DNA from 2 places in the Frigoribacterium sp. NBH87 genome. Region 1 is predicted to be linked to the other one. Evidence: predicted binding sites of a transcription regulator. Region 1 holds the regulator's gene; the other holds the start of a gene.

The links. Region 1 encodes LexA, which represses DNA repair genes until DNA is damaged. Its sites were predicted from a motif close to TCGAACANNTGTTCGA; they were not measured.
Region 2: F1C15_RS00255 (DNA polymerase III subunit alpha) is a predicted target of LexA. The motif match lies at 8,833-8,848, and genes of this name have one in related genera.

Annotation. Positions count from the first base shown of each region.
Region 1 covers NZ_CP043650.1:728,316-742,749, reverse strand. Annotated here, with positions in the region: gene recA (recombinase RecA) at 1-571, shown strand, start outside; gene F1C15_RS03435 (regulatory protein RecX) at 568-1,644, shown strand; gene miaB (tRNA (N6-isopentenyl adenosine(37)-C2)-methylthiotransferase MiaB) at 1,682-3,256, shown strand; gene miaA (tRNA (adenosine(37)-N6)-dimethylallyltransferase MiaA) at 3,258-4,169, shown strand; gene dapF (diaminopimelate epimerase) at 4,166-5,050, shown strand; gene F1C15_RS03415 (class I SAM-dependent methyltransferase) at 5,095-5,703, opposite strand; gene hflX (GTPase HflX) at 5,786-7,333, shown strand; gene lexA (transcriptional repressor LexA) at 7,457-8,143, opposite strand; gene F1C15_RS03400 (hypothetical protein) at 8,396-8,776, shown strand; gene F1C15_RS03395 (histidinol-phosphate transaminase) at 8,840-9,925, shown strand; gene hisB (imidazoleglycerol-phosphate dehydratase HisB) at 9,922-10,536, shown strand; gene hisH (imidazole glycerol phosphate synthase subunit HisH) at 10,533-11,168, shown strand; gene priA (bifunctional 1-(5-phosphoribosyl)-5-((5-phosphoribosylamino)methylideneamino)imidazole-4-carboxamide isomerase/phosphoribosylanthranilate isomerase PriA) at 11,299-12,045, shown strand; gene F1C15_RS03375 (SseB family protein) at 12,108-12,884, shown strand; gene F1C15_RS03370 (DUF1844 domain-containing protein) at 12,881-13,297, opposite strand; gene infC (translation initiation factor IF-3) at 13,581-14,207, shown strand; gene rpmI (50S ribosomal protein L35) at 14,210-14,404, shown strand.
Region 2 covers NZ_CP043650.1:45,083-59,516, forward strand. Annotated here, with positions in the region: gene F1C15_RS00220 (phosphodiesterase) at 1-948, opposite strand, end outside; gene F1C15_RS00225 (alcohol dehydrogenase catalytic domain-containing protein) at 1,187-2,362, opposite strand; gene rpmA (50S ribosomal protein L27) at 2,494-2,763, opposite strand; gene rplU (50S ribosomal protein L21) at 2,780-3,088, opposite strand; gene F1C15_RS00240 (hypothetical protein) at 3,155-3,871, shown strand; gene F1C15_RS00245 (TraR/DksA family transcriptional regulator) at 3,868-4,203, opposite strand; gene F1C15_RS00250 (glutathione S-transferase family protein) at 4,200-5,222, opposite strand; gene F1C15_RS00255 (DNA polymerase III subunit alpha) at 5,233-8,796, opposite strand; gene F1C15_RS00260 (FUSC family protein) at 8,903-10,216, shown strand; gene F1C15_RS00265 (aldo/keto reductase) at 10,412-11,287, shown strand; gene F1C15_RS00270 (glucose-6-phosphate dehydrogenase) at 11,284-12,648, shown strand; gene F1C15_RS00275 (glycoside hydrolase family 15 protein) at 12,778-14,434, opposite strand, start outside.

The DNA.
Region 1 (14,434 bases):
CGTCGGCCTCCAGGCCCGCCTGATGTCGCAGGCCCTCCGCAAGCTGACCGGTGGCCTGAGCCAGACCGGCACGACGATGATCTTCATCAACCAGCTGCGCGAGAAGATCGGCGTGTTCTTCGGCAGCCCCGAGACGACCGCCGGCGGCAAGGCGCTCAAGTTCTACGCGTCGGTCCGTCTCGACATCCGTCGCATCGAGACCCTGAAAGACGGCACCGACGCGGTCGGCAACCGGACGCGGGTCAAGGTCGTCAAGAACAAGATGGCGCCGCCCTTCAAGCAGGCCGAGTTCGACATCCTCTACGGCGTCGGCATCTCGCGCGAGGGCAGCCTGATCGACTTCGGCGTCGAGCACGGAATCGTCCGCAAGTCCGGTGCCTGGTACACCTACGAGGGCGACCAGCTCGGTCAGGGCAAGGAGAACTCGCGCAACTTCCTGATCAAGAACGCGCCCGTCGCCGACGAGATCGAGCAGAAGATCCTCGCGAAGCTCGGCGTCGGCGCTGCTGCGGCCCCGGCGGCCCCGGTCGAGTCGATCGAGGCGAAGATCGCCGCTCGCAAGGGCGCATGACGCACGACGACGAGCAGGGCGACGGCTCGGCCCTCGCCCCCGTGACACCGCTCTTCGGTGTCCGGGGTGCGGGGCCGGGCCGTCGGCCCGTGTCCAGCGACGCGCCTCCCGCGCCGCTCGCCGACGACACCACGGCCCCGCGACGTCGTCTCGACGTCGTGCCCCCCGTCGAGCCGGTCACCACGGAGTCGCTCGACGCTGACGACGGCGACGCGGCCCTCGACCCCGACGGCGACGTGCAGCTCGACCCCGTGACGGGCTGGGCGGTCTCCGGCCCGCTGGGCTCGGGGTCCGGCCGACCCGACGCTGTCGACGGCGCTCCCGCCGTCGACGAGGCGAGCCTCGGGGAGGGCGACACGGCGTCGACTCCCGGTGATCCCGTCGCCGAGACCGCCGAACGGCTGGCTGCGATCAGCGCCCACTGGTCGGCCCCGACGTCGCCGGAGCCGACCGCGGAGGAGCCGCCGGCGTTCAGCTCGCCCCGCAGCCGGTCACGGCTCCGCGCCGTCGAGCCCACGATCGTTCCCGACGCGGACGCGACCGAGCAGGAGCCGGAGCCCGAGCCCGAGGACCTCGACGCCCAGCAGCGACGTGCCGAGAACGTCAGCCTCCACGCCCTGTCGCGCCGCGGCGTGTCCTCCGCCGAGATGACGACGCTGCTCCGCAGCCGTGACCTCGACGAGGAGATCGTGCTGGGCGAGGTGGCTCGCCTGGAGGGCGTCGGGCTGCTCAACGACCGCGAGCTCGCCGAGAACCTCGTCCGCTCCAAGCAGGAGCGCAAGGGGCTCGGTCGGGGAGCCGTGACGTCGGAGCTCCGGCAGCGCGGGCTCGACGCCTCGGTCGTCGAGGAGGCCCTGGCCGACATCGACGACGACGACGAGCAGTCCCGGGCCGACGAGTGGGCCCGCAAGCGCGTCGGGTCCCTCCGCGGGCTCGACCACGCCACCGCCGAGCGACGCCTGAACGGGTACCTGATGAGGCGCGGCTACCGCTCCGACGTCGTGCGGCGTGCGATCGAGAAGGTGCTGCCGCGCGGTGGCAGCCCTCGGGGCGGCGGCGTCCGCTTCGAGTGACCGAGGGGGCGGGGGCGCCGATCTACACTGGGTCACCATGACGACGGTCACCTCCGCCCCGCTCCCGGCCGCTCCGGCGGAGGTCCGTCCGCGCACCTACGAGGTGCGCACCTACGGCTGCCAGATGAACGTCCACGACTCTGAGCGGCTGCGCGGCTCGCTCGAGGCGTCCGGCCTCGTCGCAGCCCCGGAGGGGGCGGAGGCCGACGTCGTCGTCATCAACACCTGTGCGGTTCGCGAGAACGCCGACAAGAAGCTCTACGGCACGCTCGGGCAGCTGGCCGGGGTCAAGCGGAAGCACGCCGGCATGCAGATCGCCGTCGGCGGCTGCCTCGCCCAGAAGGACCGCGCGGCCGTCCTCGAGGCCGCGCCCTGGGTCGACGTGGTCTTCGGGACCCACAACACGGGCTCCCTCCCGGCCCTGCTCGAGCGCGCGCGGCACAACGACGAGGCGCAGGTCGAGATCCTGGAGTCCCTCGAGGTCTTCCCGTCGACCCTGCCGACCAAGCGCGAGTCCACGCACAGCGGCTGGGTGAGCATCTCGGTCGGCTGCAACAACACCTGCACCTTCTGCATCGTCCCGACCCTGCGGGGCAAGGAGCGTGACCGGCGGCCCGGCGACGTCCTCGCCGAGGTCCGGTCGCTCGTCGACGACGGCGTGATCGAGGTGACCCTCCTCGGCCAGAACGTCAACAGCTACGGCGTCGAGTTCGGTGACCGGCTCGCCTTCTCGAAGCTGCTGCGGGCGGTGGGCCAGGTCGAGGGCCTCGAGCGAGTGAGGTTCACGAGCCCGCACCCGGCGTCGTTCACCGACGACGTCATCGAGGCGATGGCCGAGACGCCCACCGTCATGCCGCAGCTCCACATGCCCCTCCAGTCCGGCTCCGACCGGGTGCTGCGCGCCATGCGACGGAGCTACCGCAGCGAGAAGTTCCTGGGCATCCTCGACCGCGTCCGTGCCGCGATGCCGCACGCGGCGATCAGCACCGACATCATCGTGGGCTTCCCCGGCGAGACCGAGGCCGACTTCGCCGAGACCCTCCGGGTCGTCGAGGAGGCGCGGTTCGCGTCCGCCTTCACCTTCCAGTACTCGGTGCGGCCCGGCACCCCGGCCGGCGAGATGCCCGACCAGTTGCCGAAGGCCGTCGTGCAGGAGCGCTACGAGCGTCTCGTCGCCCTGCAGGACTCCATCTCCGCCGCGGAGAACCGTGCCCAGGTCGGGCGGCTCGTCCAGGTCATGGTCGCCGCCGGCGAGGGCCGGAAGGACGCGGCGACGCACCGGCTCTCCGGCCGCGCCGAAGACAGCCGCCTCGTGCACGTCGAGGTGCCGCGCGGCGCCGAGGTCCCGCGTCCCGGCGACGTCGTCTCGGTGCAGGTCACCGACGCTGCGCCGTTCTACCTGATCGCCGACGCGGGCCCCGGCCGCCCCTGGAGCCTCCGCCGCACGCGGGCGGGCGACGCGTGGGACCGCGCCCAGGCGGCGTCCTGCGGTGTCCCCGCGACCGTGGGGGGCGCCTCCGGCACGACCGCCGCGCCGCGCGTGTCGCTGGGCATCCCGACGCTCCGGGTCGCGACGACGCCGATCTACAGCACGACCGACGACCTCCGCTGACGTGCTGGTCGCGATCGTCGGCTCGACCGGCACGGGGAAGTCCGCGTTCTCCCTCGACCTCGCCGAGGCCCTCGCCGCCCGCGGGGCGGCGGCGGAGGTCGTCAACGCCGACGCGATGCAGCTGTACCGCGGCATGGACGTCGGCACGGCGAAGCTGCCCCCGGCCGAGCGCCGGGGAGTGCCGCACCACCTCCTCGACGTCCTCGACGTGACGGACGAGGCGAGCGTCGAGTGGTACCAGAAGGAGGCGCGCGCGGCCGTCGACGCCGTCCTGGCCCGCGGCGCCGTGCCCCTCCTGGTGGGCGGCTCCGGGCTGTACGTCTCGAGCGTGCTCTACGACTACCGCTTCCCCGGCACCGACCCGGTCGTGCGGGCGCGGTTCGAGGCGCTGGGCGAGAGCGGGGGGCCGCGGGCGCTCCACGCGCTGCTCCGCGAGACCGACCCCCGCGCGGCCGAGTCCATCGGCCCGCACAACGCCCGACGGCTCGTGCGGGCGCTCGAGGTGGGGGAGATCACGGGGGAGCCGTTCTCCGCCTCCCTGCCCGACGAGGCGCCCCGGTGGCGCGACTCCCACGTGGTCGGCCTCCGCGAGGAGCGCTCCGTCCTCGTGCAGCGGCTCGACGAGCGCGTCGACGCCATGTGGGCGGGCGGGCTCCTCGACGAGGTCGCGCACCTCACGACGCTCGGCCTCGACCGGGGCGTCACCGCCCGCCGGGCGATCGGCTACGCGCAGGCTGCGGCGCAGCTGCGGGGCGAGGTCGACCAGCAGGAGGCGGTGGAGACCACGCAGGCCCTCACGCGTCGCTACGCCCGCCGCCAGGTCAGCTGGTTCCGCCGCCTGCCCGACGTCGACTGGTCGGAGACGGGGGAGGCCGGGGCCGTCGAGCGGGCCGTCGCTAGACTCCTCGGGTGACTACCACCCTGCAGTTCACCAAGGGCCAGGGCACCGGCAACGACTTCGTGTTGTTCACCGATGCCGACGCCGAGGTCGACCTCGACCCCGTGACGATCCGGGCGCTGACCGACCGCCACTTCGGCGTGGGCGGCGACGGCGTCATCCGGGCCGTGAAGACGGCGTCGCTGCCCGGCGGCGCCGCGCCCTTCGTCGACGACGGCGCCGGTTCCCCCGAGTGGTTCATGGACTACCACAACGCCGACGGCAGCGTCGCCGAGATGTGCGGCAACGGCATCCGCGTCTACGTGCGCTACCTGCTCGAGCGCGGCCTCGTCGAGCTCGCCGAGGGCGAGCGCCTCGCGATCGGCACCCGCGCCGGGGTCCGCTGGGTCGAGCGGTCCGTCGACGGCTTCCGCGTCGACCTCGGGGCCTGGCGCCTCGACGACGCCGAGCCGACCGTGCGCGCCCGCGAGCTGCACGCCGCGCGCCCCGGCCTCTCGCTCTCCGTGGGCAACCCCCACGTCGTCGTCGCGCTGGCCGGCGACGCCGAGCTCGACGCGGTCGACCTCGGCTACGCGCCGATGCTCGACCCCGTGCCGAGCGACGGCGCCAACGTCGAGTTCGTCGTCCCCTCCGACCCTCTGGTCGTCGACGGCGTCGGCCGCATCCGCATGCGCGTCCACGAGCGCGGCAGCGGCGAGACGCTCTCCTGCGGCACCGGCGCGGCGGCCGCGGCCCTCGCGACCCGCCACTGGGCGGGCACGGGCGCCCCGGCGTCCTGGCTCGTCACGGTGCCGGGCGGCGTGGTCGGCGTCCGCGTCACGGAGCACCCCGACGGCGAGCACGTCTCGCTGAGCGGGCCGGCCGAGCTGGTCTACAGCGGCGCCCTGACCCTCTGAGGCGCAGCGCTCCCTCGCGGGGGCCGACCCGCGCCTCCCCGGGGTCAGCTGCGGGTGGCGCGGAGGATGCGGTACCCCTTGCTGGTGGAGGCGCGGTGCACGTCGACGACGTCGCCCATGGTCTCGCCGATCCAGCGCTGCAGGGAGTCCGCGCCGAGGTTCTTCTGCACGACGAGCCAGGCGTCGGCCCCCTCCTCGAGCCGGGGGAGCCAGCGCTCGAGGATGCCGTGCAGGTCGGCCTTGCCGACGCGGATGGGCGGGTTCGACCAGATGGTCGCGAAGCGGACGTCGTCGGGAACATCGTCCGGGGTGACGGCGTTGACGTTGTGGAGGCCGGCGGCCCGGGCGTTCTCGCGCACGAGCTGCAGGACCCTCTCGTTCACGTCGACGGCCCACACCGTCGCGTCGGGTGACATCAGCGCGAGGCTCAGGGTGACGGGCCCCCATCCGCACCCGACGTCGAGGAGGTCGCCCACCGGGGGCGGCGCCGGGGTGCCGGCCAGCAGCACCGACGTGCCGGGGTCGACCCGGCCGGGGCTGAAGACGCCCGCGGCCGTCGTGATCGAGAGCTCACGGCCCGCGAGGGTCGCCGTGATCGTGCGACGACGCAGCTCGCTCTCCGGGTTCGGGGAGAAGTAGTGCTCGCTCGACATGACCCACAACCTACCGAAGATGCAGGGCCCGCCCGTCCGGGCGCCCTGCGACCTGCCTGACGAAAGGGCTACGATCACACCGATGACAGACACTCCCTCCACCCCGCTCGACGCCGAGCAGGGCGACCAGCTGCCCGAAGACGTCGTCGCCCGGGTGCTGGAGCGCGCGGCGGCCCGCTCCTCCGCGTACACCGTCTTCTCGCCCGCGCAGGCGATCCAGACCCGCTCCCTGGCCGACGCCGGCTCCGACGGCGAGCAGCTCGACCGTGACGACCGCGCCGCGCTCCGGCGCGTGGGCGGCCTGTCGACCGAGCTCGAGGACGTCACCGAGGTCGAGTACCGCCAGCTGCGGCTCGAGAACGTCGTGCTGATCGGCGTCTGGTCGCAGGGGTCGCTCGGCGACGCCGAGAACTCCCTGCGAGAGCTCGCCGCCCTGGCCGAGACCGCCGGTGCGGTCGTGCTCGACGGCCTCCTGCAGCGGCGTCCGAACCCCGACCCCAGCACGTACCTCGGCAAGGGCAAGGCGGAGGAGCTCCGGCAGACCGTCGCCGCGCTCGGCGCCGACACGGTCATCGCCGACACTGAGCTCGCGCCCAGCCAGCGACGCGCCCTCGAGGACGTCGTGAAGGTCAAGGTCATCGACCGAACCGCGGTGATCCTCGACATCTTCAGCCAGCACGCCAAGAGCCGCGAGGGCAAGGCGCAGGTCGAGCTCGCGCAGCTCGAGTACCTGCTGCCCCGCCTCCGTGGCTGGGGCGAGTCGATGTCGCGCCAGGCCGGTGGCCAGGTCGGCGGCGCCGGTGCCGGCATGGGCAGCCGTGGCCCCGGTGAGACGAAGATCGAGCTGGACCGTCGCCGCATCCACACGCGCATGGCGCGCCTCCGTCGCCAGATCAAGGAGATGAAGCCGGCGCGCGACGCCAAGCGCGCGAACCGCGACCGCAACGAGGTGCCCTCCGTCGCGATCGCGGGCTACACGAACGCCGGCAAGAGCAGCCTGCTGAACCGCCTGACGAGCGCGGGCGTCCTGGTCGAGAACGCCCTGTTCGCGACCCTCGACGCGACCGTGCGCAAGAGCACGACGCCCGACGGCCGCCCGTTCACGTACGTCGACACGGTCGGCTTCGTGCGCAACCTGCCGCACCAGCTCGTCGAGGCGTTCCGGTCGACCCTCGAGGAGGTCGCCGCGAGCGACGTCATCGTGCACGTGGTCGACGGCTCGCACCCCGACCCGGCCGCGCAGCTGGCGACCGTGCGCCAGGTGATCTCCGAGGTCGACGGCCACGACATCGCCGAGGTCGTCGTCTTCAACAAGGCCGACCTCGTCGACGCCGACCAGCGGCTCGTGCTGCAGGGCCTCGAGCCCTCGGCGGTCTTCGTCTCCGCCCGGACGGGCGAGGGCGTCGACGAGCTGCTCGACCGCGTCGCCGGCCTCCTGCCGGAGCCCGAGGTCGAGGTCGACCTGCTCGTGCCGTACGACCGCGGAGAGGTCGTGGCGCACCTGCACGACGCGGGCCGCGTCGTCTCGACCGACTACGAGGAGGCCGGCACGCGCCTCCACGCCCGGGTGTACCCGAGCGACGTGGCCGCCCTGGCACCGTTCGTGCAGCCGGCGGTCGCCCGGCGCTGAGCGCCGGCCCTCCGCCACAGCACGAAGGCCCCCTGCCGTCTCGGCAGGGGGCCTTCGTCGTCGTGGTCGACGGTGGTGCAGGAGTCGCGGGTCGTGCCGTCGAGGCCGCCGCGACCCAGCCCGCTACACCGAGCGCAGCACCGCCACGACCTTGCCGACGATCTGGGCGTGGTCGCCCAGGATCGGCTCGAAGGCGCTGTTGCGGGGGAGCAGCCAGGTGTGGCCGTCGCGCTGGCGGAAGACCTTGACGGTCGCCTCGTCGTCGAGCATCGCGGCGACGATGTCGCCGTTCTCCGCGCTCTGCTGCTGGCGGACGACGACCCAGTCGCCGTCGCAGATGGCGGCGTCGACCATGGAGTCGCCGACGACGCGCAGCATGAAGAGGTCGCCCTTGCCCACGAGCTGGCGGGGCAGGGGCATGACGTCCTCCACCTGCTGCTCGGCGGTGATGGGCACGCCGGCGGCGATCCGGCCGACCATGGGCACGTGGGCGGTGTCGCCGTCGTCGCTGCTGGTGAGGATGGTGGTGACGGGAGCGGAGGGGGCCGACTCGTCGGCGAGCACCTCGAGGGCGCGGGGCCGGTTCGGGTCGCGGCGGATGCGGCCGGCGAGCTCGAGCTGGTTGAGCTGGTGCGTGACGCTCGACAGCGAGCGGAGGCCGACCGCGTCGCCGATCTCGCGCATGCTCGGCGGGTAGCCGCTCTGGGCGATGCTCGCCTGGATGGCCGCCAGGATCGACTCCTGCTTCGCCGTCAGTGCCTTGCGGGAGGGGGCCGTCACGGCCGCGCTCGCGCGCTGCGGGTCGCTCATCTGTCTCCTGACGTCGGATGTCGGTGGTCGCTGTTTGACTCCCACCATCGATCGAAACCGTATCCGATGACGACGCCCCAGCCACACACCTGTTCGAGTGTGTCGCAGATCCGGAGGGCATCGGAGGGGGATGAGGGGTTGAATCGACCACGGATCGAATGTATGTTCGGAACACGTCTTCGTGTCCGGCATTCCCGGCCGAGTGCCGGGCACGAATTCGCAGTCTTCTCTCGCGGTGAAAGGACCCACCCCATGAGCGCCATCATCAGCAGCATCAGCATCGCCCCCAGCATCGACGGCACCCCCGCCGCCACCCCCGTCCGCACCCGTCTCCGCATCACGCGCCGCGGGCGTCGCGTCGTGGCCGCCACCGTCGCGCTGGGCGTGGCGGGCATCGTCGGCGGCGTCCTGCTCGCCGGCCCCGGGGCGCAGGCCTCGGACAGCTCGGCCGCCGTGGCGTTCGAGCACGTCACGGTCGAGGGCGGCGAGACGCTCTGGCAGGTCGCCCACGAGATCGCCCCCACGAAAGACCCGCGCGACGTCGTCAGCGACATCGTCCGGCTGAACGCCCTCGGCAGCGCCGAGGTCAGCGCGGGGCAGACCCTCGCCGTCCCGACGAAGTACTCCGACTGACCCGTCGGCAGCGGCCGTCGTCCCGGTGACGGTCGGGGCGCGCCTCGCGCCTACCATGGAGGGGTGTCCTTCAGTCTCGACGACCTGCCCCTCCGCGACGACCTCCGCGGCCTGACCCCGTACGGCGCCCCCCAGAAGAAGGTGCCCGTCGCCCTCAACGTCAACGAGAACACGCATCCCGTGCCCGCCGACGTGGCCCGCGACATCGTCGCGTCGATCGCCGAGGCGCTGCACGAGGTCAACCGCTACCCCGACCGTGAGTTCACGGCCCTGCGCGAGGCGCTGGCGGCCTATCTCGGGCACGGCGTCACGCCTGAGCAGATCTGGGCGGCGAACGGCTCGAACGAGGTCATCCAGCAGCTGCTCCAGGCGTTCGGCGGCCCCGGTCGTTCCGTCCTCGGGTTCCCGCCCACGTACTCGATGCACTCGATCATCACCGTCGGCACCGGCAGCACCTGGGTCGAGGGTCGCCGCGACGAGGGCTTCGGCATCTCGCCCGAGACCGCCGTCGCCGAGATCGAGCGCGTCCGCCCCGACATCGTCTTCTTCTGCGGCCCCAACAACCCCACCGGCACGCCCCTCGACCTCGCCACGGTCGAGGCGGCCTACGACGCGACCGACGGCATCGTCTTCGTCGACGAGGCCTACGCCGAGTTCATGCCGCCCGGGCAGCCGACGGCGTTGACCCTCCTCGAGGGGCGTCCGCGCCTCGTCGTCTCGCGCACGATGAGCAAGGCCTTCGCCTTCGCCGGGGCCCGCGTCGGGTACCTGGCCGCGCACCCGGCCGTGGCCGACGCGCTCCGTCTCGTCCGCCTCCCGTACCACCTCTCCTCGTTGACGCAGGCCGCCGCCGTCGCGGCCCTCCGTCACGCCGACGAGATGCTCGCCATGGTCGACGACATCCGGGGCCAGCGCGACCGCATCGTGCGCGAGCTGGCCGCGATGGGCTACGAGCCGTGGCCGACCTGGTCGAACTTCGTCCTGTTCGGCGGCGTCGACGACCCCTCCGACGTCTTCGAGCGGCTCCTCGAGCGCGGCATCATCGTGCGCGACCTGGGCATCCCCGGCCACCTCCGCGTGAGCGCCGGCACCGAGGCCGAGACCACCGCGTTCCTCGACGCCCTCCGCGACATTAGGCTCTCCTCGTGACCGATCAGCGCGCCTCCCGCACCGCCTCCCTGACCCGATCGACGAGCGAGTCGAGCGTCGCCCTCTCGCTCGACCTCGACGGCACGGGGCGGTCGACCATCTCGTCGTCGGTGCCGTTCTTCGACCACATGCTCACCGCGCTCTCGAAGCACTCGCTGATCGACCTCGACGTGACCGCCACCGGTGACACGCACATCGACGCGCACCACACGGTGGAGGACATCGGCATCACGTTCGGCACCGCGCTGCGCGAGGCCCTCGGCGACAAGTCGGGCATCTCGCGCTACGGCGACGCGCTCGTGCCGCTCGACGAGGCCCTCGTCCAGGCGGTCGTCGACGTCTCGGGTCGCCCCTACCTCGTCCACACCGGCGAACCCGCGGGCTTCGAGCACCACCTCATCGGCGGGCACTTCACCGGTTCGCTCGTGCGGCACGTCTTCGAGGCCATCACCGTGCACGCCGGCATCACCGTGCACGTCCGCGTGCTGGGCGGGCGCGACCCGCACCACATCGCCGAGGCCGAGTTCAAGGCCTTCGCACGGGCGCTCCGCCAGGCCGTCGAGCCCGACCCCCGGGTCTCGGGCGTGCCCTCGACGAAGGGCTCGCTGTGACGGCGCGGCCGACCGTCGCCGTGCTCGACTACGGCAGCGGCAACGTGCACTCGGCCGTCAAGGCGCTCGAGCTCGCGGGCGCCGACGTCGAGCTGACCCGCGACCGCGGTCGCGTGCAGTCGGCCGACGGCCTCTTCGTGCCCGGCGTCGGGGCCTTCGGGGCCGTCATGAGCCAGCTCGAGTCGGTGGGCGGCGGCGAGCTGATCGACCGACGCCTCGCCGGCGGTCGCCCCGTGATGGGCATCTGCGTCGGCATGCAGGTCTTCTTCGAGGGCGGCGTCGAGCGCGGCACGACCACGGGCGGGCTCGGCGAGTGGCCGGGCGTCGTCGACGAGCTCAAGGCCGACGTGCTCCCGCACATGGGGTGGAACACCGTCGACGCCCCCGAGGGCAGCGTCCTCTTCGACGGGGTCCGCGACGAGCGCTTCTACTTCGTGCACTCGTTCGCCGCGCAGGAGTGGACGCTCGACGTGATCCGCCCGTTCCCCGAGCCGCACGTCACGTGGGCCGACCACGGCGGACGGTTCGTCGCGGCCGTCGAGAACGGCCCGCTCTGGGCGACCCAGTTCCACCCCGAGAAGTCGGGGCAGCCCGGCATCCGCCTCCTGTCGAACTGGCTCGGCACCCTCTGACCCGGCGCGACGGCCGGCCGGGCCCGACCGCCCGGCCGGCCGCCGCCTCCATCCCGACCCCGCCCCGAGAGGCGCGTCGTCCCGACGCGACGGGGGCACGATCCCGCGGCCACGCCGCGAGGGAGACAGCATGAGCGAGTTCTGCACCACCCCCGGCCTGACCCTCTTCCCGGCCGTCGACGTCGCCGGTGGCCAGGCCGTCCGCCTGACCCAGGGCGAGGCCGGCACCGAGACCGGCTACGGCGACCCGGTGGCCGCGGCGGACGACTGGAAGGAGCAGGGCGCCGAGTGGCTGCACCTCGTCGACCTCGACGCGGCGTTCGGGCGCGGCGACAACCGGTCGATCATCAAGAAGGTCATCCGCCAGGTGAAGGGCATCAACGTCGAGCTCAGCGGCGGCATCCGTGACGACCGCTCGCTCGACGACGCGCTGAGCACCGGCGTCAAGCGCATCAACCTCGGCACCGCGGCTCTCGAGAACCCCGAGTGGGCCGCGCACGTCATCGCGGAGTACGGCGAGGCCGTCGCCGTGGGCCTCGACGTGCGCGGCACGACGCTGGCCGCGCGGGGCTGGACGCAGGAGGGCGGCGACCTCTGGACCGTCCTCGCCCGCCTCGAGGACGCCGGCTGTGCGCGCTACGTCGTCACCGACGTCACGAAGGACGGCACGCTCCAGGGCCCGAACGTCGAGCTGCTGAAGCAGGTGACGGAGCGCACGGAGAAGCCCGTCATCGCGAGCGGCGGCATCTCGAGCCTCGACGACATCGCGGCCCTCCGCGAGCTCGTGCCCCGGGGGGTCGAGGGCGCCATCGTCGGCAAGGCCCTCTACTCGGGCGCGTTCACGCTCGGCGCCGCACTCGACGTCGCCTCGGCGTGACGTCGGAGGGTCCTGGCCACGGCGCGGCGCACGCGGGGCGCAACGACCACGACGGGCGTCCCGTGCCCCCGGTCGACAGCGCCGGCCGCCCGTGGGCGGGCCGCACCTTCCAGCACCACGACACGGCCTACGCGGGTGACGACGGCTCGGCCGACCCGCGCCTCCTCGAGGCCCTGACGCGGTTCCACGCGGGGGAGGCCGACGAGGTGGCGGTGGTGGACGCCCTCCGCCCCGCCCGGCTGCTGATCCCGCTCGTCGCGGTCGCCGGCGAGGAAGGGCTGAACGAGCACGGCGTCGTCGTCGACAAGACGCAGGAGCTCTCGATCGTCACGGTCGCGGGCCCCGACGGCCGCGACGTGCTGCCGGCGTTCACGTCGGTGGACACGCTGCGGGCCTGGGACGCGAGGGCGCGCCCCGTTCCCGCCGACGCCCGGCGCATCGCCCTGGCGGCGGCGGCCGAGTCCACCGACCGGCTCGTGCTCGACCCCGGCTCGGCGACGGAGTTCGGCCTGCGGCGGCCGGCCCTGTGGGCCGTCGCGCAGGACGAGCGCTGGCTGCCCAGCCACCAGGACCCGGACGTGCTCCGGGCGTTCCTGGCGGCGTCGACCTCCGAGGAGGCGCTGGTCACGCTGGCGGTCGCGCCCGGCTACCGGTCGGCGCGGCTCGGCCCGCCCGAGCTCGTCGTGCAGCTCGGTGTCCGGCCGGGTCTCGACCAGGAGCAGCTCAGCGCCGTGCTCGGCCGCCTGCAGGCCGCCTGGTCGGCCGACCCCGTCATCGCGGAGCGGGTCGACGGCATGGCCGTGAAGGTCGTCGCCGCCGGCGGGCCGCCCCGGCCCTAGTTGACCGGGCCGGTGAGCTTCTCGCCGGGGCCGGCGCCCACCGCGTCGGGGATGGCGCTCGCCTCGCGGAAGGCGAGCTGCAGCGACCGGAGCCCGTCCCGGAGGGCCCGGGCGTGCTGGTCGCCGATCTCGGGCGCGCTGGCCGTGACGAGCCCCGCGAGCGAGGTGATCAGCTTGCGGGCCTCGTCGAGGTCGGTCTGCGCCTGGGGGTCGTCGGCCAGGCCGACCTTGACGGCGGCGGCGCTCATCAGGTGGACGGCGACGGTGTTGATGACCTCGACGGCGTTGACCTCGGCGATGTCGCGCACGGCGTCGTCGGCGCCGCCCGTCGCCGACGGGGCGGTGTCGTCGGCGAAGCGGTGGGTGTGCGCGTCGTCGGAGGCGGCGGCGGTGTCTCGGGGGGAGTGGCTCACGAACTGATCCTCTGCTAAAGTCGTCAAGGCTCGGAGCGTCTGCTCCGTGCGAAAGTGGAGATTCTCCCACCCGCGCTCGACCGTTACACGAGGTTACCGGGTTGTTGGCACCCCGTCGGTGTCCGTCCGATGCTCACCTGCCCCGCAGGTGGCTCAGGTCGGAGACAGGCAGCCAGGGTGCAGTGGTCCTGTCGCGCCGTGAGGCGTGTGGGCCACGAACCTCCTCTTTCCCCGCCGTGTCACCGACGCGGTGGTGTCGGAAGCATCAACAGAGGAGTTCCGCATCAGCGATCCCCGTACGAACGACCGCATCCGCGTCCCGGAGGTCCGCCTCGTCGGCCCCGCCGGAGAACAGATCGGTGTCGTCCCCATCGCCATGGCCCTGCGGCTCGCCGCCGAGGCCGAGCTCGACCTCGTCGAGGTGGCCCCCAACTCGAAGCCTCCCGTGGCCAAGATCATGGATCACGGGAAGTTCAAGTACGAGGCTGCGCAGAAGGCGAAGGAGGCGCGTCGCAACCAGGCGAACACGATCCTCAAAGAGGTCCGTTTCCGCCTGAAGATCGACAAGCACGACTACGAGACCAAGCGCAAGCGCGCCGAGGGCTTCCTCCAGGGCGGCGACAAGGTCAAGGCCATGATCCTGTTCCGGGGTCGCGAGCAGTCGCGTCCCGACCAGGGCGTCCGCCTCCTGCAGCGCTTCGCGGAGGACGTCGCCGAGCTCGGCAGCGTCGAGTCGACGCCCACCATCGACGGCCGCAACATGGTGATGGTGATCGGTCCGCACAAGAACAAGTCCGAGGCCAAGGCCGAGGCGGAGGCCCGCAAGGTCGCCGCCAAGGGCCCGAAGCACCCGACGTCCGACGAGGCGCCGGCCGACGCACCGGCCGCGCCCACAGAAGAGAGCAAGTAGAGATGCCCAAGCAGAAGACCCACTCCGGCGCCAAGAAGCGCTTCAAGGTCACCGGTTCCGGCAAGATCATGAAGCAGCAGGCCGGCATGCGCCACAACCTCGAGGTGAAGAGCGCCAAGCGCAAGGCTCGCCTGAACAAGGACCAGGTGCTCGCCCCCGCCGACGCCAAGGTCGCCAAGAAGCTTCTCGGTCACTGACCGCTGACACGAACGTAGAGGAACAAGAAA
Region 2 (14,434 bases), 680 kb from region 1:
GGGGCCGGTCAGCGCGAGGTCGCGCGTCACCACGGGCACCGGGGCGGTGTCGGTCCGGCGGTGCCGGGGCGCGGCCGGCGCGATGCGCACGCCCGCGAGGGCGAGGCGCTCCGCCGTCGACGACGGCGAGACGTACTCGCCGACCGTGTCGTACGAGCCGATCGGCACGACCGAGTGCACGACCGTGTCGGCGTACACGTGCACCAGGTTGTACGACTGCGCGCCGTCGCGGCCGCGCGTGCCGCCGACCGCGAGGTCCTGCGTGTAGCAGGTGGCCGAGGCCACCGAGACGGGGACGCCCGCGAACATCGCCGTGGTCGAGTAGTGCAGGTGCCCGGCGATGATCGACCGGACGTCGCTGCCCTCGACGACCTCGGCCAGCGAGGCCTGGTCGCGCAGCTCGACCAGCACGCTGAGGTCCTGCACGCTGGGCACCGGCGGGTGGTGCATGGCGATGACCGTGCCGTGCTCCGCGGGCGTCGAGAGCTCTTCGGCGAGCCAGTCGAGCTGGTCGCCGGTGAGCGCGCCGTGGTGGTGGCCCGGCACCGACGTGTCGAGGGTGATGATGCGCAGGCCGTTCACGTCGTAGACGAAGTCGACGGGCCGGTCGGAGGGCATCTGCCCGAAGAGCTGCTCGCGGAAGGCGCCGCGCTCGTCGTGGTTGCCCATCGCCCAGATGATCTGGGCTCCGAGGCGCGCCGCGACCGGCTCGAGCAGCGCCCGGAGCTTGCGGTAGGCCGCGGGCTCGCCCTTGTCGGCGAGGTCGCCGGTGAGGACGATCGCCTCCGGCCGCATGCCGGAGGCCTCGATCCCGGCGAGGATCTGGGCGAGGCGACCTTCGCTGTCGACGTCGCCGTAGAGGTCGGCGTCACCGCCGACGAGGTGGGTGTCGCTGAGGTGCAGGATGAAGTGGTCGGGCCTCGGGTGCTCGGCCGTCCGGAGATCCATGGTTCTCTCATTCACGTGTCGCCGACGACGGCCCCAGGACGAGGCCCTCGTTGTTCCTTCGTCACCAGTCCACCATTCGTTTGCTCCACGGCCGGTGAACGTCGGTGCGTGTTCGGGTGAACGGTCAGCGAACTGATCGGACACGTCGACGCCCCGCGACGCTACCGACGTGCGGAGGGCCCCGCCAAGCCCCAGGACGGGGCGGAGCGGGGCCCGGCGGTGACCCGGGGGAGTCGCGCTACGGCTTGAGCACCACCTTGATGCAGCCGTCCTCCTTCTTCTTGAACAGCTCGTACATCTCCGGCGCGCGGTCGAGGGGCACCGGGTGCGTGGTGAGGTCCTCCGTGCCGAGCGGGTCGGTCGGGTCCTCGACGAGGGGCATCAGGGTGTCCATCCACTGGTGGACGTTGCACTGGCCCATCTTGATGGTGATCTGCTTGTCGAAGAGGGTGAGGAAGGGAGTCGGGTCGGCCGTTCCGCCGTAGACGCCCGACAGCGAGACGGTGCCGCCGCGGCGGACGACCTCGAAGGCGAGGTGCATGGCGCTGAGGCTGTCGACTCCGGCCTTCTGCATGAGCGCCTGGCCGACCTTGTCGGGCAGCGCCGCGGCGAACTTCTGCACCATGCTGACGCCGCCGTGGTCGTGGGCCTCCATGCCGACGGCGTCGACGACGGAGTCGGGGCCGCGGTCGTCCGTCATGCCCTTGATGACGTCGGCGACGTCCTTCGTGAGGTCGAGCACCTCGACGCCGTGGCGCTCGGCCATGGCGCGGCGCTCGGGGACGGGGTCGACGCCGATCACCCGGAAGCCCTTGTGCACGCCGATGCGGGCCGCGAACTGACCGACCGGACCGAGCCCCAGGACGACCAGCGTGCCTCCCTCGGGCACCTGGGCGTACTCGACGCCCTGCCACGCCGTGGGGAGGATGTCGCTGAGGAAGAGGTAGCGCTCGTCGGGGAGGTCGTGCCCGACCTTGACGAGGTTGGCGTCGGCGCGCTGGATGCGCAGCTGCTCGGCCTGCCCGCCGGGCACCTGGCCGTAGAGCTTGGTGTAGCCGTAGAGGGTCGCGCCCGAGCCGTACTCGGTGACCTGCGTGGTCTCGCACTGCGAGAAGAGGCCGCGCTCGCACATGAAGCACTCACGGCAGGCGATGACGAAGGGGACGACGACGCGGTCGCCGACCTGGATGCGCGAGACGGCGGAGCCGACGGCGGTGACGACGCCCATGGTCTCGTGGCCGAGGACGTCGCCCTTGTCGAGGTAGGGGTCGAAGACGTCGTACAGGTGCAGGTCGCTGCCACAGATCGCGGCGGAGGTGACCTTGATCACCGCGTCGGTGGGCTCCGTGATCGTGGGGTCGGGCACCTCGGTGACGGCGACGTCGGCGATGGACTGGTAGGTGAGAGCCTTCATGCACCCCGTCTACGCCCGGCGGCAGGGAGCGGGCTGGCCCCGTGGGGTACAGGTGTCGCGGAGACGACGGAGGCGGCCGCCCCGACAGGGGACGACCGCCTCAGCTGTGCCGCAGGTGCGGCCAGGGGGTGCTACGCGTCGACGCGCACGGCGGAGGCGACGATGTTGACGACCTTGCGGCCGCCCTTGGTGCCGAACTCGACCGCGCCGGGGGCGAGGGCGAACAGCGTGTCGTCGCCGCCACGGCCGACGTTGGCGCCGGGGTGGAAGTGGGTGCCGCGCTGGCGGACGAGGATCTCGCCGGCGAGGACGACCTGGCCGCCGAAGCGCTTCACGCCGAGGCGCTGAGCGTTCGAGTCACGACCGTTGCGGGTGGACGATGCGCCCTTCTTGTGTGCCATGTGTGCTCAGCTCCCTTTACTTGGAGATCTTGGTGATCTTGACGCGCGTGAGGTCGGCACGGAAGCCCATGCGACGCTTGTAGCCGGTCTTGTTCTTGTAGTTCTGGATGACGATCTTCGGGCCGCGGAGGTCGTTGAGGACCTCGCCCTCGACCGTGACCGAGGCCAGGTCGTCGCCCGAGAGGACGGTGTCGCCGTCGACGTGCAGGACGGGGACGAACGAGACGGTGTCGGACGTGTTCGCCTTGAGACGGTCGACGGTCAGGATCGTCCCGACCTCGACCTTCTCCTGACGACCGCCGGCACGCACGATTGCGAAAGCCATGGGATCTCCTTGGTGCAGCTAAGTGTGAGGTGCCCGCGTTCGGGCAACTTGGATAGTCTTTCACAGATGTCACGACCGATCAAACTTCAGCGCCCGCCGCGGTTCACCGCGGAGATCGTCGCCGACGCCCGACAGCGGCTGCTCGACCTGCTCGACGACCTCGACGGCCTCACCTCCGAGCACGCCGACGACATCGAGGTGTGGGGCTCGGCCGTCACGACCGCCGGGTGGGAGATCGCGACGCTCGGCCAGTGGCTGGGGCTGGAGGGCGAGGCGGTGCTGCTGCTCGGCGGCGCCTCCTACCCCGAGATCGCCGAGCACCAGGGCACCAGCGCCTCCGCCGTGTACGCCCGCGTCGGCCGCTCGCTGACGCTCGCCCCCTACGCCCACGCCTCGGGGGCGGACGGCGGCACCACGAGGGTGTCGGCCGACGACCTCGAGCAGGCGCGGTCGGACTACCGCGCCGACCGCGCGGGCGCCGAGGGGGAGGACGTCGAGGAGGCGGGGGTCGGCTCGGGCGCGTCGCTCGCCGACCGCATCCCCGAGGTCCTCCGCGCGGGGCCGCTGTCGACGACCGCGCTCGTGGCCGCGCTGCCGGGCTACCGCCGCAGCAGCGTGCTCTCGACCCTCAGCGTGCTGACACGCCAGGGGAGGCTCGAGCGGGTCGGGCACGGCGTGTACGCGGTCGCCGGGGCGGCCGCGGCCCCGCAGGCTGAGCACGGCCCCGGCGAGGCCGGTGCCAGCGGGCCGGGCACCGGCGAGCCCGGCCCCGCCACGAGCTAGCGCGCGCAGTCGATGCAGAGCCGCGCCGTCGGGCGGGCCGTGAGCCGTGCCTCGCCGATCCGGGCCGAGCACCGCTCGCAGCGGCCGAACGTCCCGTCGGCGAGCCGCCGCAGTGCAGAGTCGGCGTCGGCGACCCGCTCGAGGGCCGACCGGCGCACCGCGTCGAGCTGCGACCGCTCGTAGGCGATCGTCGACCCCTCTGGGTCGTGCTCGTCGTCGACGTTGGCTCCCTCGCGGGCCGCGGCCACCGCCTCCATGTCCTGTCCGAGGCGCGCGGCCAGGGCGAGCGCGTCGTCGCGGGTGGCGCGCAGCTGGTCGCCCGGGTCGGTCACGCGACGAGCGGCGGCACCTGCTCGCCCTCGCGCGGCGGGGGCGGCGGGGTGCCGTCGCCGAAGGGCCGGCCGCCGAGCTCCTCGCGCCCGTGGGCGGTCAGCCAGCCCGACGGGTCGGGGCCGGCGGGCACGATGCCGGTCGGGTTGATGTCGCTGTGCACGACGTAGTAGTGCGCCTTGATCTGCGCGAAGTCGATCGTGTCGCCGAACCCGGGGGTCTGGAACAGATCTCGGGCGTAGGCCCAGAGCACCGGCATCTCGGTGAGCTTCGAGCGGTTGCACTTGAAGTGCCCGTGGTACACCGCGTCGAAGCGGGCGAGGGTGGTGAAGAGGCGGATGTCGGCCTCGGTGATCGTGTCGCCGACGAGGAACCGCTGACCCTCCAGGCGCTCGGACAGCCAGTCGAGGCGGGCGAACAGCGTGTCGTACGCCCGCTCGTAGCTCTTCTGCGACCCGGCGAACCCCGCGCGGTAGACGCCGTTGTTGACGTCGCGGAACACGACCGCGTTCACCTCGTCGATCTCGGCCCGGAGGTGCTCGGGGTAGAGGTCGGGCGCGCCCTCGCGGTGGTGCTCGCGCCACTCGGTCGCGAAGTCGAGCGTGATCTGCGGGAAGTCGTTGGTGACGACCTTGCCGCTCGGCACGTCGACGACCGCGGGCACGGTGATGCCGCGGGCGTAGTCGGGCGTGCGGGCGAAGAAGGCCTCCTGCAGGCGCTCGATGCCGAGCACGGGGTCGCGGCCGTCGGGGTCGAGGTCGAAGGTCCAGCTGCGGGCGTCGTGGGTGGGGCCGGGCAGGCCGAGCGAGATGACGTCCTCGAGGCCGAGGAGGCGGCGCGAGATGACGGTGCGGTTGGCCCAGGGGCAGGCGCGGGCGGCGACCAGGCGGTAGCGGCCCGCCTCGACGGGCCAGCCGTCGACGGCGTCGCGCGTGATCCTGTCCTCGATGTAGTTCGTGTCGCGGGTGTACTCCTGGCCGGGCTCGACGTACGTGCCCTTCGCCTGCTGGTCGTCGCTCATGCCCGCCACCCTACGCAGGGGCGTCCGAGAGGTCTGGCAGCTCGGCGCCCCCCGGCCCGGAGGCGGCCGAGGCGCGGCTCGCCTGCCAGTCGCGCCACATCGCCTTCAGGTCCCAGGCGTTCTCCGCCTCCAGCGAGATGCCCTTCTCCCCGGTGCGCCGGGTGCGCCCCTGGATCAGCATGAGCTTGGTGCCGAAGAGCAGCGAGCCCGCCCGCGACTGGGCCTCCTCGAAGAAGGTCGCGTCGGCGCAGCCGGTGCCGTCGTCGAGGCTGATGAAGACGACCCGCTTGCCGCTGCGCATGGGCGGCGTCTGCGTGGCGATGCGGATGCCCGCGACGAGCACGGTCGTGCCGTTCCAGTGGTCGCGCAGGTCGGCGGCCCGCGTGACCCCGAGGTCGTCGAGCATGGGCCGGTAGCTCTCGACGACGTGCTCGCTGACCTCCATCGAGAGGATGTCGAGCTCGTCGCTGACCCGGTCGCGGAGGCTGACGTCGGGGGTGCCGGTCGGCACCTCGGCCGAGTCGTCGACGCTGAAGTCGAGCTGGTTCTCGACGTCGGAGGCGCGGGGCCGGGCGGTGCGCTGGGTCAGCGACCGCACACGGGCCAGCACGTCGCCCCGGGTGCGGCCCGGGCCGGCCAGCGAGTCGAGCGCCCCGACCTGCGCGAGGCGCTCCACCAGCCGCCGTGACGGCGTCGCTCGCTGCCAGAAGTCGGTGATGGAGTCGTAGGGCCGGCCCACGACGATCCGCGCGAGCTCGGCGTCGGTGATGCCGTGCACGTCGGCGAGCGAGAGCCGGATGCCGAGGTCGCCGGGGCGGCTCGGGGCGATCGGGGTCGCGGGGGCGCGCACGCGCTCGACGCTGTAGACGTCGGTCGACTGGTTGACGTCGAGCGGCAGCACGGGCACCCCCATGCGTCGTGCCTCGGTGAGCAGCAGCCGCTTCGGGTACATGCCGGGGTCGTGGGTGAGCAGCCCCGCGAGGAACTCCGCGGGGTAGTGGGTCTTCAGCCAGGCGCTCTGGTAGGTGGGCAGGGCGAATGCCGCTCCGTGCGCCTTGCAGAAGCCGAACGAGCCGAACCCCTTGAGCACCGCCCAGATCCGGTCGACCTGCGCGTCGGTGAAGCGCCTCCTGCCCCGCTCGTCGACGTTGGCCCGCGTGCGGCGCCGGAACTCCACCTCGAGGTCGTCGTCGGCGCCCTTGCCCATGTGCCGGCGGAGCTCGTCGGCCTCGGCGAGCGACACCTCCATCGTCGCCTCGAGGATCCGCAGGACGTGCTCGTGGTAGATCACGACCCCGTAGCTGTCGTCGAGGAACGACGCGAAGCTCGGGTGCAGGTAGTCGGGCTGCTGGAAGCCGTGCTTGGTGTCGAGGAAGGGCGCGACCATGTTGCCCTTCATCGGCCCGGGGCGGAACAGCGAGATGTCGGCGATCAGGTCGCTGTAGCGGTCGGGCTGCATCTTGCCGATCAGCTCGCGCTGGCCCGGGCTCTCGATCTGGAACATGCCGAGCGTGTGCGTGGTGCGGATGGCCTCGAAGGTGGGCTCGTCGTCGTGGGGGATCTCGTCGAGCTCGACCCGCCCCTCGCGGTTCACGTAGGGGACGTCGACCGAGAGGCCGCCCGCGACGGCCGCCCGGGAGCCGTTGACCCGCTCGATCTCGTCGAGGGCGTAGGCCATCGAGCTCTGCATCCGGACGCCGAGCACGTCGAGCTTGAGGAGGCCGGCGTCGTTCATGTCGTGCTTGTCGAACTGACTCATCGGCAGGCCGATGCCGCTCGGCTGCACGGGCGTCGTGCTGAGCAGGTCGGAGTCGCCGAGGATCACGCCGCACGGGTGCATCGAGATGTGCCGGGGGAGCCGGTCGAGCCGCTCGGTCAGGTCGACGAGGAGGTCGATCTGGCCGTTCTGCCGCGCGAGGTCGGCGATGGCGCGCAGCTCGGGCTTCTCCGCCATGGCGGTGCGGAGGTCACGGGCGTTGGACCGCCAGACGTTGTTGGCGACCATGTCGATCTGCTCGTCGTCGAGGCCGAGCGCCTGGCCCGCGTCACGGACGGCCCCCCGGCCCCGGTAGGTCGACTGCATCGACATGAGGGTGACCCGGTTGCTGCCGTAGCGGTCGAAGATCGCCCGGTAGATCTCGTGCCGCCGGGCCGACTCCACGTCGATGTCGATGTCGGGCAGGGTCTCCCGCTTGTTGCCGAGGAACCGCTCGAAGAGCAGGTCGTGCTCGATCGGGTCGACGTTCGAGATGCGCAGCAGGTAGGTGACGAGGCTGCCCGCGCCCGACCCCCGGGCGGCGTTCCTCACCCTCATGTCGCGCATCAGCTGCGAGACGTCGGCGACGGTGAGGAAGTAGCCCGCGAAGCCGAAGCCCGAGATGATGCCCAGCTCGTAGCGCATGCGCTCCTCGACGGTGCGGCGGAGGCCCTGGCCCGCGTGCCCGAAGCGGGCCGTGACCCCCGCCTCCGCCCGGCGGAGCAGCACCTGATCGGGGTCGCCCTCGACGCCGATCGCGCTCAGCTCGGGCACCTTGGGCTGCCGCCAGCGGAGGTCGGCGTCGGGGTCGAGCCGGCAGCGGTCGGCCAGCCGCTCCGTCGCGGCGAGCATCTCCTCCGCCGCCCGGCGCGACAGCGACGAGGCGTCGGCGACGAGGTGGGCGATCGCCCGCATCGCCGCGCCCTTCTTCAGGGTCGCCTGCGCGTTGGGCTGCGGCGTGAACGAGCCGAGCGGTGCCAGGTGGCCCGCCGAGTCGAGCACGTCGGCCGTCACCGCGCCGTCGGCGTCGAGGTAGCGGACCGCGTTGGTCAGCACCGCCGGCACCCCCACGTGCTCGGCGAGCTCGAGCATCCGGGCCGCGTGCCGCACGCTCCGGCTCTCGCCGGGCTCGGTGAGGTGGCAGACGACCTCGACGACGACGCCCCCGGGCAGCTCGCGGGCCCAGTCGGCGAGGGAGGCGGCGGCCGCGGTGCTGCGCCCCTCGCGCACCAGCCGGCCCACGTCGGAGTCGGGGCCCAGCAGCACGGTGGCGGAGGCGCCCTCCTCGCCCCGCAGGAACGCCCGCAGCCGGGAGCGCCCGATGGTCGCCGTGCTGTTGGCGCTGCCCGCCGCCCGGCGCGTGGCCCGGCCGTGCGCGGCGCTGATCAGGCGGCAGAGCGACGCCCAGCCCTCCCCGGCCCGGCCCTCGCCGGAGCCGTGGGCGAGCACGACGACCCGGTCGACCGGGGCCGCGGCGGAGGCGGCCGTCCGGCTGCCGGCCGCCGTGGTCGTCGACGCCTCGGCCCGGTCGTCGGCACAGCCCAGCTCCACCCCGACGATCGGATCGATGCCCGCCGCCGTGGTCGTCGACGCCTCGGCCCGGTCGTCGGCACAGCCCAGCTCCACCCCGACGATCGGATCGATGCCCGCCGCCCGGCAGGCCCCGATGTGCCGGATCGCGCCGTAGAGCCCGTCGCGGTCGGTGATCGCGAGGGCGTCGGCCTCGTCGGCCGCCGCCCGCTCGACCAGCTGGGCCGGCGGGGTCGTGCCGTGGTGAGCGCTGAACGAAGAGGCCACGTGGAGGTGGGTGAAGCGCATGGTCGTGCTCCGAGTCGGGACCCCGGCCAGGTCTGGTCGAACGTGTGTTCGATCAGTGTACGTCCTCGGCCGGGCCGCGCCGCCGCCGGGCTGTCATCATCGGTGCATGCCCGATCGACGCCCGAGCGGCTCCCGCCCCGACGTCCGGGCCGACGTCCGCACCGCCTCGCGGTGGGCGCGCGTCCTGCTCGGCCAGCCGCGCCTCCTGCTGGCCGTGAAGGCGGCGCTCGCCGCGGCCCTCGCCTACTGGCTGGCGCCCCACGTGCCCGGCGTGGCGGCCGAGTACCCGTACTACGCCCCGCTCGGCGCGGTGATCGCGATGTACCCGACCATCAAGGCGTCGCTCCGCCAGGGGGTGCAGACCCTGCTCGGCCTCGTCGTGGGCATCGTGCTGGCCACGGTCGTCTTCTCGCTCCAGGAGGGGCAGCCCGGCGTGCTCGCCGTCGCGGCGGTCGTCGGCGTGGGGACGCTGCTCGCGGGCATCCGCCGGCTCGGCGCCGGGCGGGACTGGGTGCTCACGGCCGGGCTCTTCGTGCTGCTGCTCGGCGGCAGCGCGACCACGGAGGGCGACCAGGCCGACTACTCGACGGGCTACGTCATCCAGGTCGCGGTCGGCGTGGTGGTCGGGCTCACGGTCAACTACCTGCTCGTGCCGCCGCTCTACGCCGGGCGGGCCGACGAGCGGCTGCGCTCGCTGCAGGCATCGCTCGCCGACCGCACCGACGACGTCGCCGCGGTCTTCGAGGCCCGCTGGCCGCTGGAGGGCGACGACTGGGAGCGCCGCGTGGCCGAGCTGCCCGGCACCCTCCGCCGGGTCCGCGACGCCGTGCAGTACGCCGACGAGTCCCGCCGGCTCAACCCGCGCTGGAAGCTCCGGCGCCGCGACCTCGGCCAGGAGTACGCCGACCTCGTCGTCTTCGAGCGCGTGGGGTTCCACCTCCAGGACATGGCCGAGGTCTCCGGCATCCTGGGGCGCCGCATCGGCCGCCAGATCGGGATCGTCGAGGAGCTCGCGCCGGTCGTCGCCCGCGCCGCGCACGCCGTCGCCGAGGTCGTCCGGCTCCGGGGCGGCGACGACGTCGACGCGTTCGTCGAGGCCCGGCGCCGGGTCGCCGACCTCTGGGAGGCGATCGACGAGCACCGGCACCTGCCCACCACCGAGACCAGCGGGGGCGTCTCGATCGCCGTGTCGATGGGCCGGATCATCGCCGCGCTCGACCCCGACGACACCACGGCGCCCCGACCCGACGACGACGAGGGGGAGGCCGACGAGGGCGGGGGAGGCGCGGGGAGCGACGCCGAGGGCGGCACCGGCCCCGCCGACGGCCGCGCGGGCGAGGAGCCCACCGAGGGCGGCACCGACAGCACCGGCCCCGTCGACGACCCCACCGCGCCCCGCGACACCGAGCCCCGCCGGTGAACGTGCTCCCCGCGGGAGCAGTACGGTTGACCGGGCACCGGCGCCCGAGCGCGACGCGCTGCCCTCCCCGGGCGGCCCCGCGGGGGCCGGGAATGGTCCGCCGCCCGTCGCGTTGACCCACCGGGGCCCCCAGCACACCGGCGCGGACGCGCTCGTCGTCCGCAGCTCTCGGCCCGCCATCGAGGAAGGACGACCATGACTACCGACACCACGTCCCCGTCGGCGGCTGCCTCCGGGCAGTTCACCATCGGAGGCGACCTCCCCGTCACCCGCCTCGGGTACGGCACCATGCAGCTCACCGGCGAGGGGGTCTGGGGCCAGCCCCGCGACCACGACGAGGCCGTCCGGGTCATCCGCCGGGCCGTCGAGCTCGGCGTGACCTTCTTCGACACCGCCGACTCCTACGGCCCCGACGTGGCCGAGCCGCTGCTGCGCGAGGCCCTGCACCCCTACGGCGACGACGTCGTCATCGCCACCAAGGCCGGCCTCACCCGCCCGGGCCCCGGCGACTGGCGGCCCGTCGGCCGCCCCGAGTACCTCCGCCAGCAGGTGGAGATGAGCCTCCGCATCCTGGGGCTCGACCGCATCGACCTCTTCCAGCTGCACCGCATCGACCCGGCCGTGCCCCTCGCCGACCAGGTCGGCGAGCTCGCCGCCCTGCAGCAGGAGGGCAAGATCCGCCACATCGGCCTCTCCGAGGTCTCCGTGGACGAGCTCAAGGAGGCGCAGCAGACCGCGACCATCGCCTCCGTCCAGAACCTCTACAACCTCGCCTCCCGCGACGCCGAGGCCCTGCTCGACCACAGCGAGGCCGAGGGCATCGCCTTCATCCCGTGGTTCCCGCTCGCCACCGGCGCGCTCGCCGCACCGGGCGGGCCGCTCGACGCCCTCGCGACCGAGCACGACGCCACCCCCTCGCAGCTCGCCCTCGCGTGGCTGCTCCGGCGCTCGCCGGTCATGCTCCCCATCCCCGGCACGTCCAGCGTCTCGCACCTGGAGGACAACGTCGCCGCCGCCCAGATCGACCTCAGCGACGACGAGTTCGCCGCCCTCACGAAAGCTGCACAGTGACCGACACCACCACCCTCATCATCCTCGGAGCCTCGGGCGACCTCACCGAGCGACTCCTGCTGCCCGGCCTCGCCAGCCTCCTGAAGAGCGACCGCGGCGTCGACGTCCAGCTCATCGGCACCGGCCGCAGCGAGCGCACCCCCGAGGAGTGGGACGGCGTCGTCAAGACGGCCTTCAACGGCGACGCCGGCAGCGACCTCGCGAAGAAGACCCTCGCCTCCAGCCGCTACATGCAGGGCGACCCCACCACCGTCGAGCACCTCAAGGCCCTCTTCGAGGCCTCCGAGGGCACCCCGGTGATGTACTTCGCGCTGCCCCCGGCGATCAGCACTCGCGTGATCCAGGCGCTCGCCGAGATCGACCTGCCCGACGGCCTGCGCCTCGCCCTCGAGAAGCCTTTCGGCTCCGACGAGGAGAGCGCGCGCGAGCTGAACGCCGAGCTGCTGAAGATCGTCCCGGAGGAGCGCATCCACCGGACCGACCACTTCCTCGGCCGCGCCACCGTCCTCAACATGATCGGCCTCCGCTTCGCGAACCGCCTCTTCGAGCCGGTCTGGAACGGCGAGAACATCGAGAAGGTCGAGATCTTCTACGACGAGGTCCTCGGCCTCGAGGGCCGTGCGCAGTACTACGACAAGGCCGGCGCCCTCGTCGACATGATCCAGAGCCACCTCCTGCAGGTGCTCGCCGTCATCGCGATGGACGCGCCGTCGAGCATCGACTCGGTCGAGCTGCGCAGCGAGATCGCGCGCGTGCTGCGCGCGACGTGGGTCAAGGGCGGCGACCCCGTCGCCTCGAGCCGCCGGGCGCAGTACACGGCCGGCACGATCGACGGCAAGGACGTCCCGTCGTACTCCGACGAGGAGGGCGTCGACAACGACCGCCAGACCGAGACCCTCGCCGAGGTCGAGTTCGAGGTCAAGACCCGTCGCTGGGCCGGCGTGCCCTTCATCCTGCGCTCCGGCAAGGGCATGACGAAGATCCGCAAGGAGGTGCTGATCACCTTCAAGCCCGTCCCCGCGCTGCCCGAGGGCCTGAACGGATCGTCGACCCCCGACACGCTCCGCATCGAGATCAGCCCCGAGACGATGGAGCTCGGCGTCACCACCAACGGCAAGGGCAACCCCTTCCACCTGGAGCAGTCCACCTTCCAGGTCACGCTGGGCAAGCCCGAGCTCACGCCCTACGGCGAGGTGCTCAGCGGGATCTTCCACGACGACCCGACCCTGTCGATCCGCGGCGACGTCGCGGAGCGCTGCTGGGCCATCGTGGCGCCCGTCGTCGACGCATGGACGGCCGGCGACGTGCCGCTCGACACCTACGCGGCCGGCTCGACCGGCCCCGCGGACTGGCCCGCCTGATCGGCGCCGACCGCCCGGCGGCGCCCTGAGCGCCGCCCCACGACGAGGCCGCCCTGCCCACCGGCAGGGCGGCCTCGTCGTGTCCGCCGCGACCGGCGGACGACGCCGTCTCGACGGACGGCGCCGCCGTCAGCGCCGTGCGTCGAGTGCGGCGCCGATCGCGTCGGCGGCGCGCACGAGGGCGAGGTGCGAGAGCGCCTGCGGGGTGTTGCCGACGTGGCGGCCGGTGGCCACCTCGATCTCCTCCGAGAGCATGCCGACGTCGTTGCACCAGCCGACGAGACGGTCCATCAGCGTCACCGCGTCGTCCACGCCCCCCGACCGGGCGTACTGCTCCGCCAGCCAGAACGAGCAGGTGAGGAAGGGGTGCTCCGTGCCCTCGAGGCCGTCGACGCCCGACTCGGTGCGGTAGCGCAGCAGCAGGCCGTCCTGCAGCAGGTCGTGCTCGATCGCGGCGACCGTGCCGAGCATGCGAGGGTCGTCGGGGGCGACGAAGCCCACCTGGGCGAGCTGCAGCAGCGAGGCGTCGACCTCGGCCGAGCCGTAGTGCTGGGTGTACGTGCCCCGGTCGGCGTCCCAGCCCTGCTCCTCGACCTCGGCACGGACCTCGTCGCGGAGGCTCCGCCACCGGTCGACGGGCCCGTCGAGCCCGAACTGCTCGACGCCCTGGACGGCGCGGTCGAGGGCGGCCCAGATCATGACGCGCGAGTGGGTGAAGTGCTGCGGTTCGCCGCGGATCTCCCAGATGCCGTTGTCAGGGCGGGTCCAGTTGTCCTCGACGTACTGCATCAGGGCGCGCTGCAGCGGCCACGAGTACTCGGACTCGGCGACGCCGAGCTGTCGGGCCTCGTGCAGCGCGACCATGACCTCGCCGAAGATGTCGCCCTGGTACTGCGTGAACGCGGCGTTGCCGAGCCGCACGGGGGAGGCGCCCTCGTAGCCCGGCAGGTGCTCCAGCTCGCTCTCGTGCAGGTACCGCTCGCCGGCGAGCCCGTACATGATCTGCACGTCGGCGGGGTCGCCGGCGATCGCCCGGAGCAGCCAGCCGCGCCACTTCTCGGCCTCCTCCGCGAAGCCGTGCAGGATGAGCGCCTGCAGGGTCATCGACGCGTCGCGCAGCCACACGTAGCGGTAGTCCCAGTTCCGTGAGCCGCCGAACGACTCCGGCAGGCTCGTCGTCGCGGCCGCGACGATGCCGCCCGTGTCCTCGTTCGTGAGGGCCCGGAGGATCAGCAGCGAGCGGCGCACCTCGCGGTCGTAGGCGGAGGGCTCCTGCGAGCGGGCGGCCCAGGCCTGCCACCAGCGGACGGTGTCGGCCAGCACGGCGTCGACGTCAGGAGCGGTCGGCGGCTCGCGGTGCGAGGGGTACCAGGTGAAGGTCATGTCGACGGTCTCGCCGGCCGCCACGTCGAACTCGGCGGCGTGGGTGTGGTCGGCCGCCGTGAGGTGGGGACCGCGGACCACGACCGCGTCAGGGCCGGCGATGGCCACGAGGGCGGTCTCGTCGCCCTCGGGCAGCTGGCGCACCCAGGGCAGCGCAGCGGCGTAGCCGAACCGGATCCGCAGGTCCTCCTGCATCCGCACCGTGCCCTCGACGCCGGTCACACGACGCACGACGTCCGCCCGCCGGTCGCCGACCGGCATGAGGTCGGTGACCTCGACGACGCCGGTCGACGTCGTCCAGCGCGTCACGAGCACGAACGTGTCGTCGACGTAGCGGCGAGTCGCCGTCGCCCCTGCCTCCGCCGGGGCGACGAGCCAGCGGCCGTGGTCGCGGTCGCCCAGC